DNA from 2 places in the Pseudomonas hygromyciniae genome. Region 2 is predicted to be linked to the other one. Evidence: riboswitches for the same ligand, from Rfam matches in the RefSeq annotation. Region 2 holds a riboswitch; the other holds the start of a gene.
What was found. Region 2 has a riboswitch for cobalamin ahead of cobO (cob(I)yrinic acid a,c-diamide adenosyltransferase). Riboswitches for the same ligand answer to the same signal wherever they lie in the genome.

Region 1 (3,254 bases), 640 kb from region 2:
TGTGAAGGGGCATGAGTTGCTGGTAAGGCAGATCACCAGCGGCAAATAACCCCGCCAGGTCAAACAACAAACATCCAATGTGGGAGCGGGCTTGCTCGCGAAAGCGGTGTGTCAGTCAATACATCGACTGACTGATCCGCCGCTTTCGCGAGCAAGCCCGCTCCCACATTTTTTTGATTGCATTCCAACAGCCAGAACGCCTAAGGCTTGCGCAGCAGGTAAGTATCCATGATCCAGCCATTGGCCTCGCGCGCCGCCTTGCGCACGCGCTCGATTTCCCCGGCCACTTCGGCCACCTTGCCGCTGATCAGGATTTCATCCGGCGTACCCAGGTAAGCGCCCCAGTAGATGTCCATCTGCTGATCCGCGCTCCGGTAAGAGTCCTCGGCATCCAGCATCACCACCAGCGTATCGGCATCACTGGCCTGCCCCGCCGCCAGCCGGCGCCCGGTGGTGATCTCGATGGAGCGGCCGATGCGGTTCAATGGCACCTTATGCTGGGCCGCCAGAACCTGGACGCTGGTGATCCCGGGGATGACCTCGAACTCAAACACGCAGCTGCCACTGGCCAGGATCGCCTGCAGGATACGGATCGTGCTGTCGTACAACGCCGGATCGCCCCAAGCCAGGAAAGCGCCCACTTCACCGTCGGCCATGTGTTCGTTGATCATCCGCTCGAACGTCTGCTGCTTGTCGCGGTTCAGATCCTGCACCGCCGTGGTGTAGTCGATCTCGCCGCGCACACGCTCGGGGCAGTCGGCTTCGACAAAGCGGTAGGCATGCCCGGCGTCGATATAGGTCTGGCAGATTTCCCGGCGCAGGTCGATCAGCTTGTCCTTGCTCTGGCCCTTGTCCATCAGGAAAAACACGTCGGTGCGGTTAAGCGCTTTCACCGCCTGCATCGTGATGTAGTCGGGGTTGCCGGCGCCAATGCCGATGATCAGGATTTTTTTCATGGGGGTGTTCTCTGTGCGGGGCCGGGATTTTGCCATGTTCGCGCCGATCAGGTCTTGTGCGTTTCCAGGCGCAGACGCCAGACGTTGTTGAAGTGCAGTTCGGTGGACGACAGCGGCTCCACATCAATCAGGTAAAACATAGCGATGGGTGCTTGCATGACATGAAGCAAAGCGGCACGAATCACCGATGGGTGCGTCACCGCCAGCACATGGCCGGGCTGCGCTGTGAGGTTTTCCAGCCACTGGCTGACGCGCTCGCACAACTGCAGCACTGACTCGCCACAATGAGGCGCGCTGGCGCTGTCGGTGAGCCAGGTCGTCAGTTCGTCGCGGTCGATGTCATTGATATCCAGGCCGCGCCAATGACCGACATCCATATCGCGCAACCCGTCATCAATCGTCGCGTGCTCACCGAACAGCGTCGCCGTTTGCCGGGTCCTGGTCTCAGGCCCGCACAACAGGCGTGGCGCTTTTTTGAAACGTGCGGCCAGACTCAAGGGCGACGGCGGCGTTTCCAAGGCTTCATCAAGGGCGAAATGCCCACGCTTTTGCGCACGTGTCGCACCATGGCAAATCAGCGTCAATCGGGTGCTCTGCATGGACGTGCGGCTCTGGTGATCAAGCGAAGCAAACATATTACAACGATCCAGACCCACCGGTTCGACCACTAGAGAAGTTGACCAACGGTTGCTGGAATGTTCAGATGCCGCCCTGTTTCAGGTGCCTCATGCCGCCGTGCATGGGGTGAAACGGGAAACCGGTACGCTCGATCGAGCAAGTCCGGTGCTGCCCCCGCAACGGTATTCGCGTGACCCCTTCGACACACCACTGTGGCTAGAACGCCATGGGAAGGTGAAGGGTTCGATACGCGAGAGCCCGGAGACCGGCCTGGAATTTCTGTTTGGCAAAATCCTGCGGTGGGCGGGCATGGGCCGGTATTGGCGTGTGCTCGATACCTTCTCCTGCGTGCTTCTGCGAAGATACTTTTCGAGAAGACTATGATTTTTCAACGCGGCGTCACTTCTGGCCCAACCTTGCTGTTGGGTTGTCTGTTCAGTCCCCTGCTACTCGCTGACAATAGCGCCCTGGAACTCAAGGCACAGACCGTTTCCGCGCCGTCGGTGGAATCCACCACCGTCGCCGACATGGCCCAATACGGCAGCAAAGTCGAGATCGTCACCCGCGAACAGATCGAACGCGCCGGCCCCAGTGCCGATATCACGCGGGCGATGCAGATGTTCATCCCCGGTTTCTACGTGGCCCCGAAAAACGGCCCGTTCGACTACGGCACCTATTCCCTGTTGGGCGGGCGCAATGACGACACCCTGATCCTGCTCGACGGCGTACGCCTGAACAACCGCCTGTACGGTGGCCTGTACCTGGATACCTTGCCGGCCAACGCCGTGGAACGCATCGAAGTGCTCAAGGGCGGCCAGAGCCTGCTGTTCGGCACCCAGGCCGTGGCGGGGGTCATCAACATCGTCACCCGCAGCCCGCAGACGCGCGACGTATCCGGCGAAACCAACCTGGGCGTCGATACCTTTGGCGGTACCACCGGCGACGCCCGGGCCGAGCGAATTTTCAGCAATGGCCTGGGCGACCTGGGCTTGCTGGCCTATGTCAGCCATAACGTGTCCGAGGGCTACCAGCCGTTTCGCAACCGCGACATGAGCAACGTCACTGACAAGAAACGCTCCTACGAAGTCACCACACTCGGCGCCAAGGCCATCCAGTCCTTGGGCGATGACTCGCGCCTGGAGCTGTTTTACCAGTACACCGACGCCAACCTGGACTTCGCCCGCGCCACCCACAACCGCAAGACCACCAACGACCGCGTGCAGCAAATTGCCACGGCGACCTTCGAACAGAGCATCAACGAGCGGCTGAGCTACTTCGTCAAGGGCCATATCAACGACTGGGATACCCGCTACTCACGGATCAACAACACCGCCAACGGCGGCACCGTGGTGCGCAATCACAACGACTACTGGGGCTTTACCGACTGGGGCGTGCAGGCCGAAGGCAAGGCCGAGCTTGCGGGCGGCCATGTGCTGGTGTTCGGTTCCGACAACCAGTGGTTCAAGGGCCAGGACGACGTGCTGGTCATCGATAACAACAAGGCCGAAGCCCACGCCTTGTACACCCAGTTGCGCCCGCAGATCGACGCCCTGCCCGACTGGCACCCGAGCCTTGGCGTGCGCCACGAAACCATGAGCGGCGGCGACAGCGCCACAGTCGGCATGCTCACCTCGCTCTACGACCTCAACGCCAACTGGGCCCTGCGCGGCCAGTACGGTA
Region 2 (3,254 bases):
GCGCCCATCGCCCGCAGCAAGTCGAGGCTCGCACCATAGGTGAAGGCAAAGGCTTCATCCCGGGCCACGGCAATCCGCACGCCGGCCAGCAGTGGCTCGGCCGAGATCACCTCGGGCGCGGCGAACTCCACCGGCGGTGGCAGCGCTACCTCGCAACTGCCGGCCAGGGCTTCGGCGGCCGCATCCAGGCGCAGGTCCAGGTCATTCAACTCGCTGGCCTGCACCAGGCCCAGGTGGCGGCTCGGCAGTTCGATCCCGGTTTCCCGGGACAGCGCGCCGTACCAGCGCAGGCCTTCGGTCAGGCTGCCTTCGAGCAATTGCGCGTGGCGCACGGTCCCGACGCGGTTGGCCAAGACCCCGGCGAACGGCAGGTCCGCCTGGTAACGCGCCAGCCCCAGCGCCAGGGCGCCAAAGGTCTGGGCCATGGCGGTGCCGTCGATCACCGCCAGTACCGGCACGCCAAAGTGGCGCGCCAGGTCGGCGCTGGAGGGGGGTGCCGTCGAAAAGGCCCATCACGCCCTCGATCAGGATCAGGTCCGCCTCCCCCGCTGCTTCCCACAGCAAACGGCGACTTTCCTGCTCGCCCACCATCCACATGTCCAATTGATAGACCGGCGCGCCGCTGGCGCGCTCATGGATCATCGGGTCAAGAAAGTCCGGGCCGCATTTGAACACCCGGACCTTGCGCCCTAGGTTGCGGTGCAAACGGGCCAGGGCGGCGGTGACGGTAGTCTTGCCCTGGCCTGACGCCGGCGCGGCGATCAGCACGGCAGGGCAATGGCGCGGCTGGTTCAAAGTTCGATGCCTTTCTGTGCCTTGATACCGGCCTGGAACGCGTGCTTGAGCATGCCCATTTCGGTGACGGTGTCGGCCATTTCAATCAGCTCTGGCTTGGCGCCGCGACCGGTGACCAGCACGTGCTGCATCGGTGGCCGGGCTTGCAGGTCGCTCAACACCTGGTCCAGGTCGAGATAACCGTGCTTGAGCGCAATGTTCAGCTCATCCAGCACCACCAGGCCGATGGACGGATCCTGCAACATTTCCCGGGAGACTTTCCAGGCCGCTTCGGCGGCGGCGATATCGCGCTGGCGGTCCTGGGTTTCCCAGGTAAAGCCCTCGCCCATCACGTGGAACCGTACCTGTTCGGGGAAGCGGCGGAAGAACAACTCTTCACCGGTACTGTTGCGCCCCTTGATGAACTGCACCACGCCACATTGCATACCGTGGCCCATGGCGCGGGCGAGCATGCCGAAGGCCGAGCTGCTTTTGCCTTTGCCATTGCCGGTCAATACCAGCAGCAAACCGCATTCATTCGGTGAATTGGCAATGCGCTCGTCAATCACCGCTTTTTTGCGCAGCATGCGCGCCAGGTGGCGTTCGTCACGATCAGGGGAATCAGTCATGGCAGCTCTCCGTTGGGGCTGGACAAAAACGGCGGGCAGGAAAAGACAATCTCTATGAAGCCAAGCATCGCCCACCGTGATGCTGTTGGATGAATCAGGCCGGTCTCCGGGCTCATGAGTGGCGCCCTGTTGACCAGGGCGGGCCGACGATGCGCCTTCCCATATCGCACGCGATACAGTGGCAAAAGCAGCGTCTTGACTCATTTACCGTTGCGGGGGCAGCGCCGGGATCGTGGCCGCACTGTAGAAAAGTGCGCGCACTCACCGGCTTCCCTGTTTCACTCGGTCGACGCGTACGTCACAGAGCACCTGAAACAAGCGGCGAAGGTTAGTGGGTTGGGGGTACAGCGTCAATTAAAGCCGGCCACGCACTTGAACCATCGCCACGCACCGTACCTCTATGACTACAGGCATTGAGGAGAAAAACATGCACAAGACCCGACTCGCCGTACTGATCATGGCCGCAGGCGCACTCGCCGCCTGCGGGGAAAGCTCAACCTTGCAGGTCTCCGACGGCACCGGGCCCTCGCCCAAGTTGCCGGAACCGAACAAAACCCTGATCCCCACCGTCAACATCGCCCCCGCCATTGGCTGGCCCGATGGCGCCAAGCCCCAGGCCGCCGCCGGTACCCAGGTCGGCGCCTTCGCCGAAGGCCTGGACCACCCGCGCTGGCTGTATGTATTGCCCAATGGCGACGTGCTGGTGGCCGAGACCAACGCGCCGCCCAAGCCGGATGACTCCAAGGGCATTCGCGGCTGGGTCATGGAAAAGGTCATGGGCCGCGCCGGCGCAGGTGTGCCCAGCCCGAACCGCATCACCCTGTTGCGCGATGCCGACCATGATGGCGTGGCGGAAACCCGTACGGTCTTCCTGGAGAACCTCAACTCGCCGTTTGGCATGACCCTGGTGGGCAACGATCTGTATGTGGCCGATTCGGACAAGCTGCTGCGCTTCCCCTATCAACCGGGGGAAACCGCGATCAAGGCGCCAGGCACCAAGGTCATCGACCTGCCGGGCGGCCCGCTGAACCACCACTGGACGAAAAACGTGGTGGCCAGCAAGGATGGCAGCAAGTTGTATGTGAGCGTGGGCTCTAACAGCAACGTCGGCGAAAACGGCTTGGAAGCCGAACAGGGCCGCGCTGCGATCTGGGAAGTCGATCGGGCCAGCGGCAAACAGCGGATTTTTGCCTCCGGGCTGCGCAATCCCAATGGCATGGCCTGGGAGCCGCAAAGCGGCAAGCTGTGGACGGCGGTCAACGAGCGCGATGAAATCGGCAGCGATCTGGTGCCGGACTACATCACCTCGGTCAAGGATGGCGGCTTCTATGGCTGGCCGTTCAGTTACTACGGCCAACATGTGGATGTACGGGTCACGCCGCAGGACCCGGACCTGGTAGCCAAGGCCATTGCGCCAGACTACGCCGTCGGGCCACACACTGCGTCCCTAGGACTGACCTTCGCTGAAGGTAATACGCTGCCGGCACAATTTAGCCATGGCGCGTTTATCGGCCAGCATGGTTCGTGGAATCGCAAGCCGCACAGTGGCTACAAGGTGATCTTTGTGCCATTTGAGGGGGGCAAGCCGAAGGGGCAACCGGTGGATGTGCTGACCGGCTTTCTCAACAGTGATGAGAAAGCCATGGGCCGGCCGGTGGGTGTGGTGATCGATCAGCAGGGCGGGTTGTTGGTGGCGGATGATGTGGGGGAATAAGGTGTGGCGGGTGTCGGCTGCTAAATAGCAGGACTCGACAACACCACAAAACCAATGTGGGAGCGGGCTTGCTCGCGAAAGCGGTGGATCAGTCAGTACATCTGTTACTGATTCACCGCTTTCGCGAGCAAGCCCGC

Region 1: linked by a shared signal. The riboswitch ahead of JTY93_RS10035 (TonB-dependent receptor plug domain-containing protein) and the one ahead of cobO (cob(I)yrinic acid a,c-diamide adenosyltransferase) in region 2 are both predicted to bind cobalamin.

What each region holds. Positions count from the first base shown of each region.
Region 1 is NZ_CP070506.1:2,293,525-2,296,778, reverse strand. It holds gene JTY93_RS10050 (DcrB/PsbP domain-containing protein) at 1-49, shown strand, start outside; gene cobF (precorrin-6A synthase (deacetylating)) at 201-956, opposite strand; gene JTY93_RS10040 (histidine phosphatase family protein) at 1,004-1,555, opposite strand; cobalamin riboswitch at 1,658-1,862, shown strand; gene JTY93_RS10035 (TonB-dependent receptor plug domain-containing protein) at 1,955-3,254, shown strand, end outside.
Region 2 is NZ_CP070506.1:1,658,108-1,661,361, reverse strand. It holds partial or broken gene JTY93_RS07295 (cobyrinic acid a,c-diamide synthase CobB) at 1-795, opposite strand, end outside; gene cobO (cob(I)yrinic acid a,c-diamide adenosyltransferase) at 792-1,403, opposite strand; cobalamin riboswitch at 1,484-1,731, opposite strand; partial or broken gene JTY93_RS07285 (PQQ-dependent sugar dehydrogenase) at 1,831-3,145, shown strand.